DNA from 2 places in the Nodularia spumigena CCY9414 genome. Region 2 is predicted to be linked to the other one. Evidence: predicted binding sites of a transcription regulator. Region 2 holds the regulator's gene; the other holds the start of a gene.

What was found. The regulator HrcA, encoded in region 2, represses chaperone genes, less so after heat shock. The targets are predictions, from matches to a motif close to TTAGCACTCNNGANTCNNGAGTGCTAA.
Region 1: the regulator HrcA is predicted to act here: its motif matches at 5,995-6,021, upstream of groES (co-chaperone GroES).

The regions. Positions count from the first base shown of each region.
Region 1 is NZ_CP007203.1:5,286,988-5,294,519, forward strand. Features, by position in the region: gene NSP_RS22880 (hypothetical protein) at 1-118, opposite strand, end outside; gene NSP_RS22885 (SPL family radical SAM protein) at 111-1,049, opposite strand; gene NSP_RS22890 (DUF4351 domain-containing protein) at 1,242-2,048, opposite strand; gene NSP_RS22895 (GTPase family protein) at 2,456-3,199, shown strand; gene NSP_RS22900 (hypothetical protein) at 3,342-3,695, shown strand; gene groL (chaperonin GroEL) at 3,784-5,421, opposite strand; gene groES (co-chaperone GroES) at 5,656-5,967, opposite strand; gene NSP_RS22920 (hypothetical protein) at 6,547-6,729, shown strand; gene NSP_RS22925 (response regulator transcription factor) at 7,030-7,532, shown strand, end outside.
Region 2 is NZ_CP007203.1:4,239,210-4,246,741, forward strand. Features, by position in the region: gene NSP_RS18520 (Npun_F5749 family FMN-dependent PPOX-type flavoprotein) at 1-86, shown strand, start outside; gene cysE (serine O-acetyltransferase) at 252-1,016, opposite strand; gene NSP_RS18530 (hypothetical protein) at 1,123-1,614, opposite strand; gene NSP_RS18535 (DUF3352 domain-containing protein) at 1,768-3,429, opposite strand; gene NSP_RS18540 (rhodanese-like domain-containing protein) at 3,601-3,960, shown strand; gene hrcA (heat-inducible transcriptional repressor HrcA) at 4,567-5,664, shown strand; gene NSP_RS18550 (hypothetical protein) at 5,677-6,336, shown strand; gene crtW (beta-carotene ketolase CrtW) at 6,497-7,279, opposite strand.

The sequences.
Region 1 (7,532 bases), 1.0 Mb from region 2:
AACTTGCACCTGATTTTTGAATAACTTGCAATAACTGTATTGCTTTTTTTGTATCACCACTTTTCAAAGCCGAGTTAAATTGCTGACTACGCCACCAATTAGCAATGGGATTACTCATACCCAAAACCCTCCTTACCTTCTTTAATTTCTACACCTGGAAGTTGATTAAATAACTTCTCTTTAAATTTGAGGTAACTAAAATTTTCTGCATTATACCACCAATCATATTTTTTCTTAATTTCCTCAGCTTCTTGGCGGGTTGAAGCTATGAGGGAACGACGATGATTAGGATGAAAATCTTGAATTACCACTCTATCAGCAACAGCTAATTTACTAATAAAAGCAGCTTCATCAGTGGGGAGAGTCGGGAGTAAGGGAGTAATCGTGATCGAGATTTTGGGAACAAAGCCTTTAAAAGAGTCAATACTTTGCTTCAGTTTAATGATGGCATTTAATCGGGCTCTAACGCTAGGCGATCGCGGTTCAAAATCCCGCCTCACTGATTCACTCCCAGTCGGAATACTCATATTAATTCGCAAGCGCTGAAAACGTTGTAAATAATCAATATCTCTAGTAATAATGGGACTACGAGTTTGAATTACTAACGTTGGTGTCGGATAACCATCATCCCTCACATCTAGCATTACCTCCAACAATCTGCGAGTCAATTGATGTCGAGATTCCAGAGGTTGATAAGGATCTGTAACACTACTCATGTAAATTATGGGAGGAGTTTGAGGATGTTGCTTATACCATTTTTGTAATTCTTTAGTTAAAACTTCCGCAGCATTATCTTTAACAATTACCCATTTACCCCAATCGTCGCGCATCTGAGTATTTGGACTAAATGCAGCCGCATAACAATAACTACAACCATACTGGCAACCCCGGTAAGGATTCAGAGTAAAATCATAATCACCAATAAAACCGCTAGCTTTTGTTAGTACCGACTTAGCATTTTGTCCATAAACTTTAGTGTCTCCAAATTTTTCTCTAACTAATTTAGTCGGCTGTACGTCGCAATAACCTTCATATTTTGCTTTCGCCATTTTTAAAATTGAGTATTTAATAAGGGTGCGTTAGCCTAATGCTACACACCCTACTTTATATAATGCCCATTTTTAATTGCTGAATCAGGTATGAGATGCCAAAATTACCTTTCTTTTTCTTTGCGCCTAACGCACTTCCTGCTTTGCTGCGCTGGTGTGTGGAACAAACTCATACTCTCACTCAGCAACGCCCTAATGCTGCTGTTCTAACCAAGCTACCAAATCAGCAACTTCGGAAAAATCAAATAATGCTTCGCCCAAATCTTCTAAATTATCAGCAGATAAATTTCTTACCTGTGTCATTAAGGAATCATTAACATCACCAAAACGTTTTTTAATCTGACGACTAATCATTTTGAATGCTTCTTTTTGAACGATATCTTGATAAATTACAGATTCTTTCATAATATCCTCCCGTAAAAATTGATGAACCAAATCCTTTTCAAACCGCAAACCTGCAAGAACTTCTACACAACCTGCAATATTTTGTTGCTGTTCCCTATCTGGAATTGTAGCGATTTTTTGAGCTACTTGGGATAATAAAGTTTGTGGTGAATCAGTTCGGGTTAAAGTTGCTAAAGGTAATAATGCGGGATTATCTAAAAATATCTTTGAATCTTGTTCCCAAAGACGGACAACCTCAAATTTGTGAATAGTAGTATCATCTCGATATTCTTCAGTAAAAACGACTTCGTTATCAGTTTCCTGCAAAAATATTAACACCTGAGTCACAGGACATTTATACTGACGCTTTAACCTGACAGAATAATCAAGCATTCGGAAATTAAGAGGCGTTTTAGATTTAGGTAAAGTCTGAAATTCAATATGCAGAATTTGGTTTGCTGTTTGCAGAAAGGTTACAGAATCAGCACGAATAGGTTCAAGAGTTAATTCTGTTTTCAATACTTCAATTTGTGGCGCTTCAACCCCCAGCAACCAACGCACAAAATCAGCAGGATACTGTTCAGCCAAATATTTACAAGCGTTGTCGTAACTCAAATTTTTCTCCTTATTGTTTAGCTAATATTACATAATCATCTAATTTGTAGTGTAATAGATACTTTTGTCCAAGATACTGCTGAAGTATGAGACTCATGTGTAGTTATTTAGGTAAACTTTCTTGAGCTAATTTACCAAACTCACCACCCGATAAAGGTTTTTTAAAGCGGTAGATATTTAATATCTATACCAAACTAAGTAAATAATGAAATTAACTGTATATAAAAACCTACGTAATACGTGTTGCGTTGCGCGACAACACACCCTAAACTTGATCTATCTTTACATAGTTATAAATATTCGAGCCTACCGACTTAACTCTAATCCCATCTCATCAATAAATTGGTGAATTAAGGTTATGTATGATACTATGTTTATAGTAAAATTTCAGCTTATCCCTTAAATATATGCCAGATATGCCAGAAGAGAGTTCAGATATACCTCAACCTGTTTTGGAGAAAATATTTTCACAGATACGTCAAGTGTTTACCGAACATCCACCGACAATAGGAGTGATTGGAGTATCTGGTACGGGTAAGTCTTCAGTCATTAATACTCTCTTTGGTACAAGGCTAGATATCAGTCACACAAAGGCTTGCACTAAAGATTTTATGGCAATCGAGCTTGAGGTGATTGGTAAAAAAGCTAAAAAAGAAGGAAAGAAAACAACTTTGCGTGTTTTTGATGCCCCTGGTCTTGGTGAAGATATTGAACGAGATCCTAATTATCTTGAGATGTATCACAAGTATTTGCCCCAATGTGACGTTATACTCTATCTTATTAGTGCTAGAAATAGAGCGATCGCTCTTGATCAAAAGTACATTCAAGAGCTAAAGGCTTACTCTAACAAAATGCTCTTTGCAATTAGTCAAGTTGATTTAGTAGAACCTTGTGATTGGGCTAACTTATCACCAATTCCCTCGCAATCTCAAGATGACAATATTCAAGAAATAATTAAAGATCGAGAACCTAGAATCTCTAAGATAGTTGAGCAGGATGTTAAATTAATTCCTTTTTCATCTTACAGAGGATATAACTTAGAAGTTTTATTTAATAACATTCTATCAACCTGCAAAGATGATAGAGCATGGTTATTTGATGTAATCAAGAGTTTTAGCTATGAAGACTTTCTCCCAAGCAATATCCAGTAATTTTGGAGATAAGAAATCAGATTAAGTTGAGGAAGATTCGGATTGCTATAGATACCCGGCTCAAAAATCCTCAAAAGTCGAAGAAATATTTTTAATGTTTTTAATGTTTTGGTTTTTTTGATTAAGAGGAGAGAGGAGTAGCATGAATAATAATAATAATCCTATTGTTATTTTTTTAGGGATTTCATTTGTCACAATTACAAGTATCGGAACACTTATTGTTAGACATAAAAAACAACGTAAGCGAAACGAAAGCATAAGAAAGCTAAGGGAAATAGGAGTAGATATTGATGACGCAGAAAAAATTCATGACTATGTAGAGCGGGAAAGGGAGGCCGCTCGGGAGTCCGCTCGGGAAGGTGAAAACAGCTTTATCACATGGTTAGGAACCGCTCTAAGGATACTCGGCTTAACGGGTTATTTGCCTAATATACTGAGGATAGGAAAACAAATTTACCACTGGGTATTAGAAGTATTGAACAATATAGAGAATTAATCTCTCTTTTTCTGCGGTTCGATTTCCAAAAAAAACAGCCACCTCCATCAGGAAGCAGCTATTTTTCAATTTATGTGACTACAGAGTATTAGTAATCGAAGTCACCGCCACCCATACCACCGCCACCAGCAGGAGCGGCATCTTTAGGCTCAGGCTTGTCAACGATGATACATTCGGTTGTCAACACCATACCAGCGATAGAAGCAGCGTTTTGCAGCGCAGAACGAGTTACCTTCGCAGGGTCAACAATACCAGCTTCTAACAAATCAACGAATTCGTTGGTTGCAGCGTTGTAGCCGATGTTGAAATCTTTCTCTTTCACACGTTCAGCAATTACAGCACCATTCTGACCAGCGTTTTCAGCAATCCGCTTCAGAGGCGCAGGTAAAGCACGAACGACAATCAAAGCACCAATCAACTCTTCATCTTTGAGATTAGCTTTTGCCCAAGTTTCTAATTCAGGAGCAAGGTGAGCTAGAGTTGTACCACCGCCGGGAACAATCCCTTCTTCTACAGCAGCTTTGGTGGCGTTGATCGCGTCTTCTAGGCGTAGCTTCTTATCTTTCATTTCGGTTTCAGTGGCTGCACCCACTTTCACCACAGCTACACCACCAGAGAGTTTAGCCAGACGTTCTTGCAGCTTCTCTTTGTCGTAAGAAGATTCGGTTTCTTCCATCTGACGACGGATTTGTTCGCAACGAGCTTTTACAGGAGCTTCGTTACCTTCAGCAACAATTGTGGTTGTGTCCTTGGTAATGGTGACACGGCGAGCTTTACCCAGGCTTTCTAGCTTGGTATTTTCTAGCTTCAGACCAGCGTCTTCTGTTACCAATGTACCACCAGTTAGAACGGCGATATCTTCTAGCATCGCTTTACGGCGATCGCCAAAACCAGGAGCTTTCACAGCCGCAACATTGAGTACACCACGCAAGCGGTTAACTACCAAAGTCGCTAAAGCTTCTTTTTCAATATCTTCGGCGATAATCACCAAAGGACGACCAGAGCGAGCTACTTGCTCTAAAACTGGTACGAGGTCTTGTACTAACGCAATCTTCTTGTCAGTGATTAGCAGGTAAGGCTCATCAAAGACTGTTTCCATGCGTTCAGCATCGGTAGCGAAATAAGGAGAGATATAGCCTTTCTCAAAGCGCATACCTTCGGTTATTTCTAGCTCGGTGGTCATAGATTTCCCTTCTTCTAGGGAAATTACGCCTTCCTTGCCTACCTTGTCCATTGCTTGGGCAATCATCTGACCCACTTCTTCGTCGTTACCAGCTGAAATCGCAGCAACTTGAGCAATGGATTTAGAATCTTCTACTGGACGAGCGTGTTCAGCAATTTTCTCTACCAAGAAGGCGGAAGCTTTATCAATACCACGCTTCAAAGAAATTGCATTAGCGCCAGCAGCAACGTTGCGTAAGCCTTCCTTAACCATCGCGTGAGCCAAAACGGTGGCAGTTGTAGTACCATCGCCAGCAGCGTCATTGGTCTTGGAAGCAGCTTGACGAATCAAAGCTACGCCAGTGTTTTCAATATGGTCTTCTAGTTCGATTTCTTTGGCGATGGTTACACCGTCATTCACGATTTGGGGTGCGCCAAATTTCTTTTCTAGTACTACGTTACGACCTTTAGGGCCAAGGGTAACAGCTACGGCTTCAGCCAAGATATCAATGCCTCGTTCCAGGGCGCGACGGGCGTTTTCGTTGTAAATAATGCGTTTTGCCATATGTTTCTCAATTCAGGGAGTAAGTCAAACAATTTTGGATTTTAGATTTGCGATTTTAGATTGATGATGATTGGATTTATGAACAAGAATAGAGGCCTGGCTCAAACCACAAAAACAATTCCATGATCCAAAATCTCAAATCTAAAACTGGTGCGGTCAATCAGATTTTAAATTGGGTGTTGGGCATTGGGCGTTGGGCGTTTTTCTTCCCCACTCCCTGCTCCCTACTCCCCATTACATGACGACTGCTAAGATGTCTTTTTCTGAAAGCAGTACGTATTCTTCTGTGCCGAGCTTGATATCAGTGCCAGCGTACTTGGAGTACAACACTTTATCGCCGGTTTTGATGTCTAATTCTTGACGGCTACCGTCATCGTTACGCTTGCCAGGGCCAAGAGCGACGACTTCGCCTACTTGGGGTTTTTCCTGGGCATTATCGGGTAAAAACAGTCCACCTGCGGTCTTTTCTTCGGGGGCGCTCACTTTTACGAAAACGCGATCGCCTAGAGGTTTAACTGTGGAAACGCTTAAAGTTACAGCTGCCATAAATATTTATTTTCTTTTCTCTTAGAGTTAGCACTCTCAACTCCTGAGTGCTAATCTACCTAAAAGCAGCATACGATGGCAACGAGGACTTGAGTACGGGTTCCCGCACTAGGCGATCGCCCAATTACTTAAGTATAAATACTCAATTATTTAGATATGTCAGGTTTTGCTCAGTAAGTTACGAATATTCTTTTATCGCTAAATTTATTTGCAAAGCCGGGAAATTGTTATAGAACAGTAATCAGGGTGCCGCTCGACGAGTAACATTACAGTGATCCAGTGCCGCCGTCAAATCCCCAAAACCACTCAGTCTCTGGACGACAAAGCCGGAAGTAATTGTGTAGAAACTTGAGTAATGGCAAAAATCCAGCCACAAATTTTTATCTGTGCTGAGGAGACAGTTGCTAACTTCTGTGCAAAACAAGTTAGTCTGGGATATTGGGAATACTGCAAAAAAAACGGCGAATTCAAGAGTTAAAACTTGATCAGCCCCAAGACAGTCTCCCATTTGCATTGTTAGGAATAAAGCCAATTGCTTGCGAGTTTGTGGTTCTAGACCGATAATGGTGTTCTACCCAGATGGTGTCTGGTATTGCCTTTGCAAAACCAGAAATTATTGAGCAAATCATCCCAGAACACTTGATAGGCATCATGATGGTGGAAGAATATGCATTTTTAACCCATCTTTTGCCGCAAATTTCCCTACTTGCTTGTAAACCTTTGATAAAGGCTGAACATCCGCAGGATATGATAAAGCAGTAAGCATCTGAAAGCGCGGGTTGTTTTGAAGTTAGGGTCATCTTGAGCCAATACGTACCTCATGAATCGGAAAGATGATATTTAATCAGTGTTTTTTCACCCGCCCCTTTCAAAGCGATATATAATAGCGCATTATAAATACTATTGCTCTACGTATCCTTACCGGAAGTTTGACAATGATCTGGAAGTTTCATAGAAAGTGGTCACCACTTTTGAGACTTCCTCCAAAGCAAAGGCAAGTTAAGTAGGATAAAGGACAACATCTCAATGATCCACCATAAAGGATAACCATTCAACACCTTGATGGACCGAAGCGCGACAAGTGCCACTGCTATGAAAGAACCCAGCATGAAAGATCATAAAAGACTGCTACTGATTGATGATGACCCTAACCTCATCTTGCTGGTGAAGGATTACCTGGAATTTAGAGGCTATGAAGTCAACACCGCCGAAAATGGACGAGAAGCTCTGGAAATTCTTGAACAAGATATTCCAGATATGATCATCTGTGACGTAATGATGCCGGAAATGGACGGATATACTTTTGTAGAACAAGTCCGACAAAATGAACGCACCGGCTGGATTCCCGTACTTTTCCTCTCAGCAAAAGGACAAAGTGCAGACCGAGTTAAAGGTCTGAATAAAGGGGCTGACGTATATATGGTCAAGCCCTTTGAACCAGAAGAACTCGTAGCACAAGTAGAATCTTCACTGAAGCAAACTACTCGTTGGAAAGAACACCAAGCCAAAGGAGGAGAAAACGGTTCCCGTATTCAGGTTCCCTTTGATGTCCAGTTAACCCCCAC
Region 2 (7,532 bases):
TAGAATTGCGGGGTGAACCACAAAATCGCCGAATTTACTGCCGCGATGAGCAAGAAGAGTGGTCTACCCAAGAAATTAATCCTTAGTAATTAGTCATTAGTCATCGAACGAATTTAAATATGCGTCTTTCATCACCCTTGTAGAGACGTTGCATGGAACGTCTCTACATTATTTGTAATCAGATGTCTATTGGTCATTGGGAAGTTACCGTCTTCTCCCCCCAGCACCCAGCACCCAGCCCCCCTGCCTCTTTAAATTCCTGCACCATCGAGAAATTCTTGAATTGCTTTATCTCTGAGGCTACACAAGGGAGCATCTTTTAACAAATCACTTTCGGGAGAAACTACAGAAACAGCCAAAACATGAGTTTTTGGTGAAGACTGATTGTTTTGGAGATTTTGGACTTGTTCTTCCAATGATTCAATCCGATCAACTAAAGCACGAATTACTTGAGCTTCCGAATCTGGCAAGTTGTTGTGTTCTAGGGGAGCGACTCGCGCACCAGAACGATAGACAACACGACCAGGTACTCCTACAACTGTGCAATCAGTAGGCACATCCCTGAGAACAACTGACCCTGCACCAATGCGGACATTATTGCCAATTTGAATATTGCCTAGCACCTTTGCGCCGGCTCCAACTACGACATTTTCGCCCACAGTGGGATGGCGCTTGCCGGTTTGTTTACCAGTTCCCCCAAGGGTGACACCTTGATAAATCAGGGTATAATCGCCCACTATGGCCGTTTCACCGATTACCACGCCCATGCCGTGGTCAATAAACACACCCTGCCCAATTGTTGCGCCTGGATGGATTTCGATTCCGGTCAAAAACCTAGCTGTGTGAGAAATCAAGCGGGGTAAAAATGGGAGACCAATATGATGCAGCCAGTGAGCCAGCCGATGAAATAGCAGGGCTTGCAAACCTGGGTAACAAAACAAGACCTCTAACCAGTTACGGGCAGCCGGGTCCCGTTCAAATATGATGCGAAAATCAGCACGTAGTCTAGATAGCACGAGATAGTACCCTCGGAAAGCAAAACGAGCTACCTTCCCATAATATCGTTCCTGGTGTCAACTCTCAAAGTTGGGGAGTGGGGAGTGGGGAGTAGGGAGTGGGGAGTTATTTTTCCTGCACTGTTAGAGTATAGTTACGCCTCATCCCAGGATTAAAAGTACCTACACTAATCCTATAAGTACCACTTTTCCAGTTTTTGTCGTCAATGCTGGCATCTTTGTTTATACCAGTGTCATCGCCGCAGCGAATTGTGTTGTCGTCTGGCCCTTGGATGAGTAACGTGGTGTCATACCCGCCACTGTTGACTGGTATGTTGAGCCGATCAAAGTCTTCTTCCAACTTGAGAATGTGATCTGGTTGGGGGTCAGCAAAACCGACGCAGGCATTTCGATCGCGATCGCGTCTGCTAATGTTAGACAGGGAGTAAGAACCACCTGTGTTACCAGTCACTATTCCTGCTGCTGGCTCAAAACCTGGTGATAGGCTAAATGTACCAAAAAGTGATGTTTCTCCTATTGCAGGTGTAGCTGTAATGGCGACAATTATAACCACCAGAAAATTCCCTCGAAAATGATGCCGAGGGCGAAGGTATTTCATAAAGGAGCATCCCAACAGGCTTTATCTTGATGATATATACAACATATTTTTGTGCAACAATTCCAGATAAGTTTTTGGACAATTGGCAAATTTCACAGTCGGGATCAAAGGAAAAATGTCACAAAACGTTTTTTTACCCTCTGTAAAAATTTATCAGTCCAAGAATCGGAATAATACTCCACCTTTGAGTAATCCTTCCTCGTGACCGTAACTACTGATTGTGAGCGATCGCAAATTTTGAAACAACGGTTTACCCACTATTTCCACCAACTGCAAAATCGGCAATTGACGCTCTAACAGAGTTTGGCTTTTTGTCCAATCAAGATAGACATACCCCTGATTCGGTTGGGGAATAGCAGCAATAATATCTTGGAAATTGCTATTGCCAATCAAAGCACTTTCCTTGGTTGTGATTACTTCGTCCAAAGTTTCCAAATTAGAGGCAAAAATCTCGTATTTTCCGAGAGTTGTGTGTACTCCCTGAACTTTGGCCTCGATGGCGAATGATCGGCGTTCTTGAGTATCGGTTTGTTTAGTTGCAGCTGTTAACTCTGTCCAAGCAAAGATTTTTTGTTGATTCCAGTTGAAAGAACTAATACTGAGTCCACGGGATGAGGCGATCGCATCTAAACGAGAAATTCCTTCTGGAACATCCTCTAATTTTTCCACTACAAAAACCCAATCAGCAGCGCTTTCTCCCGCATGGGGTAACACCGCCAAGGCATATTCTCCTGTTACCCAACCAAAAATATCCTCTACCAAGTTTATACCCTGGTTTTTTTGCAGTTCTGCCAAGGGTTTTACCAAGCTAGAAATTGCATCAGTTCCCGAATCAGAGAAAGCCGTTTTGACTTGTGTCCACAGTTGAGCTAAATCGCTGTTCCCCAAATTGTTTAAATGAGAACTGGAAATCACCAAACCTGCCGCATCTGGTATATATTCTAACGCCCCTACAGGTTGAGTCAGTGGTGGAGCAGCCGAGATGATTTCCGAGTCAGTCAGAAAGTTAGTTTCTGCTAGCAGTCCCTTGGGGTTCAATGACAAAGAAATAATTTGGCTATGGAAGGTGGCTTCTGGTAGTTCTAAACCTTGCCATTCTGCCACGGCGGGAAGATTGAGAAAAGCTGTAGCTAGGGAAGTTTTAGGCAGTTGTTGGGCAGCTTTTTGGTATTTAGACGAACTGGACAAATTTAAATCAGGAGCCTGGACGTTATTAATTGCGTCTCGCAGCACTTTAGGATTATTGGCAAATAAGACAAAGCCATCGACAACTGCACCAGCGAGGGAATCTTGCTGTGGTTGGGAATTGTCAGATATTAGCTTTACGCCTTTATATTGCTCAACAGCCAAATTTGCGCCAGCCAATACCCTGCGAGAAAATAACAAATCTAAAAACTCACGGCTTTGCTCTGGTTTCTCGGTAGCTAGTGCCATTAAATACCCTGGCTGTCGTCCGTTCTCTGGATCGCGATCAATATCTACAGTAGTAACGGAGAGAGTAATTTCATTTCCTAGCCAGGGCTGAATATCTTGTTTGTAATCGATGCCACTCTTAGCCAATAAACTGGTTTTGAGTTGAGATAATTCCCCTTTGCGCTCAAATGACTGCAATCGCTCAGGATTTGTCAGCAACGAAACCGTCACCGGAGCCAGTTTTGACACGAATATAGTAGCATTTGGCTGTGAGGTTGAGGCGAAGAACTTAACCGGAGTCTTGGCGAAAAACCAGTAAAAACCTGCGGCTATAATTAATAGTGAGATCGCACCAGCTACCAAGAAACCAAACAATGAGCGTTGACCATTGACATTAGACATACTAAACCAGAAATAAATTTTACAGTGATTTGATTTGCCAGCCCACCGCCTGAGAACTGCTGAATGGGCGATAGGGAATGACTAATAACTACTCCTGTGGGAATAGATGCTGATGCTACGAAACAGATTTTCTGCCACCATAAAGGATATAAGGTTGTTTACAAAAATCTCATGACAGGGAATCCTTCTGGTCAAATCATTACTCAGATTAGTGTAGAGGAACTGGCGCAACGTCTGTCTTTTGGTGATGCAAGTATTCAGTTAGTAGATGTGCGCGAACCTCAAGAACTAGCAGCCGCTAGAATTGAAGGCTTTGTCAACCTCCCCCTGAGCGAATTTGTAGAATGGGGCGATCAAGTCCCCACTATGTTCAATCCCCAAGCTGAAACCCTTGTATTATGTCATCACGGTATTCGCTCTGCCCAGATGTGCCAGTGGCTAATGGTTCAAGGTTTTACAAATGTTAAAAATATTACGGGTGGCATTGATGCCTATTCTCTATTAGTTGATGATTCAATTCCGCAATATTAGTCATATTTATGTATGGGGTCTTCTCCCCTAGCCCCAGCCCCCTTTCCTCTGTTTTGACTCGGCGTAGCGGTTTGATCATCCCTTGAAAGATGGCATTGCGAAGATGCGGCTAATATTTCCCTCTGAGCAATGCTATTCTAAACACAATACCGTTTCAGTTGAGGATCTAGCAAACAAAACTCGCGACTCTAAGAGGATGTTTTAAAAGTTTTGGGCGAATATAATTCGCTACTACACAAGCAAAGTCCACCTGCGTGGACTAATGAAAAAGTCAGGTTTTTAACCCGCGCAGGCGGGTTTGGTTTGTTGGACCGCGACTTCCTGTCGCCGAGGCTCATAATAAATTAGACTTGTGCATTCATCCTCTTAGTAGCAGTTGGACTTTACTGATTTTGCATATATGAATTCTGTCTAAAAATAAGTATTTTTAAATACAGCTTTTTCTTAAAGACCTGCAATAATACTTAAAGATGCTGACTTTGCTCGTAAAACACAACAAAATTAAATATTTTGCTAAATTAATTAACTACTATTCATATTTTTTGCTTTCAAATCCCAAATTTTTTCCCAGCTTAATTAAAATTTGCCTTCAGCAAAACATACCCTATGGAAGTCCAGTTAACGAATCGACAACAGCATATACTTTGGGCAACAGTACGCCACTATATCGCTACAGCAGAGCCTGTAGGTTCAAAAGCTTTGGTTGATGAGTATGACTTGGGTGTGAGTTCAGCCACAATTCGGAATGTGATGGGTGTGCTAGAAAAATCTGGGTTACTTTACCAGCCACACACCTCTGCTGGACGAATACCTTCAGACTCAGGCTATCGGATTTATGTTGACCAGTTAATTACACCTGGTTTGCGAGATGCGGCGCGAACGGATGTTTTAGCCAAAGAGGTAGAACTGGCGCTGCAAAATCGCCTCCACTGGGAAGATTGGAGTTTGGAAGCGGTACTACAAGGTGCAGCGCAAATTTTAGCCACCGTGAGTGGCTGCATTAGCTTAATTACTATGCCGCAAACCACTACAGCAATCTTGCGACATCTGCAATTAATGCAAATTGAAGCCAACAAGATCATGCTGATTGTGGTGACGGATGATTATGAGACACATTCCAAGCTGATGAATTTGTCGCCCACCGAGGAAGAAGCAAAACTTGATGCAGACGGAATAGATCATGAATTGAAGATTGTCTCTAACTTTTTGAATACCCACTTGCGGGGACGCAGTTTATTGGAATTAGCTACCTTGGACTGGAGTGATTTAGATCAGGAGTTCCAACGCTATGGCGAATTCTTGAAAGGTTCAGTCACAGAATTAACTCGTCGCCATCTGACACCAACTACAACCCAAATTATGGTTCGCGGTGTGGCGGAAGTTTTGCGTCAGCCAGAATTTTCTCAATTACAACAAGTACAGACAATTATCCAACTGCTGGAAGAAGAACAAGACCAACTGTGGCGATTAATCTTTGCAGAACCGGAAACAGAAGAGGCGGGTAAGTCTAAGGTAACGGTTCGCATTGGTACAGAAAACCCCCTAGAGCCAATACGTACCTGCACTTTAATTACTTCTACCTATCGCCGGGGTTTGCTACCTGTAGGAAGTGTAGGAGTTTTGGGGCCAACCCGCCTAGATTATGATAGTGCGATCGCAGTTGTAGCGGCTGCGGCTGATTACCTCTCAGACGCTTTTAGTTAATTTGTTTAAATTATGTTTAGAAAAATTGCCTTTGGTTTACTATGGCTGGGATTTCTTACCTATGCTTTTCTCTTTGCTCCCCCAGATCAACCTGATACATTTGAATTAATTAAAAATCTTTCCGTTGGTAAATGGGAAGGTATTAACCCCCTAGTCATCGCATTATTTAACGTGATGGGCATTTGGCCTGTAATTTATAGTGCAGTCTTGTTTATGGATGGTAGAGGGCAAAAAATACCCGCATGGCCATTTGCTACCGCTTCTTTTGCCCTCGGTGCTTTTGCTTTATTGCCTTATTTAGCTTTACGGGAACCAAATCAGGAGTTTTCTGGTGAAAAGAATTTCTGGCTGAAATTACTAGATTCTCGGATCACGGGTTTGATTTTGACTATAGGCGCAGCGATTCTAGTCGCCTATGGTTTACAAGGAGATTGGGGAAATTTTGTACAGCAGTGGCAAACTAGCCGCTTCATCCATGTAATGAGTTTAGACTTCTGCGTACTTTCTCTATTATTTCCCGCATTATTGGGAGATGATATGGCACGTCGGGGTATGAAAAATGAGCCATTTTTCTGGTTAATCACCTTGATTCCCCTATTCGGCCCCTTGATTTATTTATCTGTGCGATCGCCTTTACTTGAAACCAACATTAATACAGAACTTTCCCACTAAAAAAACCAAATAAAAGCATTAAACATCTTGATTTATCGGCGTTTATCGGCGTTTAATTATTCTTATCTTAACCAGAATAAATCTTGTGTGAGAGGGCAAAGATGCCCGCCTTACGTAGCTACTCAGATGAAAAGTATTTAGCGTGATATTAATGCCACCGTCACAAATTTGATTTAGACATTTTATAAATTTCTGGTAATTGCCACCAAGGAACATGGGGATATTCATGATGTTCGTAATGATAACCAAAATGGTAACAAGTTATGAATGACCACCAAATGGGACGGCTAATAGTTTGGGAACGATGAGGCTCTTTATAACCTTCTACAGGCTCACTGTGGGGTAGAAAAGTTCCAAAATAAAATAATTGTAAAGAACTTAAAATTGAGGGAACTACCCAAAAATAAGTCATATTATCCTCTGGAAAATGCCATATATATTTTAGTAAGTTATAAATAATCATTAATGTGATAATTTGTAACCAACTCCAGTAACGCTTCATAAAATATAAATACCAAGCAAAAAAGTTTTTATGCTTACCGTTGTGAAAATCTGGATCTGTTTCACTGGCTGGATTATGGTGATGTAGCCAATGCTTTTTTAAAAGTTTTTGATAAGGTAAAAGACCATAAATAAACAGGCACAATGAGCCAATGAAATGGTTGATTTTAGGATTTTTGGGAAAAACTACCCCATGCATGGCATCATGAGCTGTAATAAATAATCCCGTATATAAAAATGTTTGCCAAAATATGAGCGGCAACAACATCCAAAACTTGAATTCGGATATATCAATATAAAGTAACAAACCTAGGCTGATAGCCCATATACTAATAATGGCGATCGCCATGAAAATGCCCCCAAATAGGGATTTACTTTTCACGGCCGGGGTGGTAGCAGTGATTTTAATTTCAGGTAATGGTGGTTGTTCTAACTGGAACACGCTTTTACTCCGCGTAGGATTCAGGTGAAAATTCTCAAAATACAGTTATGGAAAAGCACTGCGTATTAGCCAGAAACCAATTTTAGTGGTAAGCGTTCTGCACTAGGCAGTGCTAATAATCCTCAACTGTGTAGAAATATTAAGAAACTTAATTATTATTACACATAATAATCGCCATACCAAAAACTGTCTTCAGCTAAGAGAATAGGTAACGACGGTGAAGACACTGTGTAAGTAGGTGGGCGTAAATAAA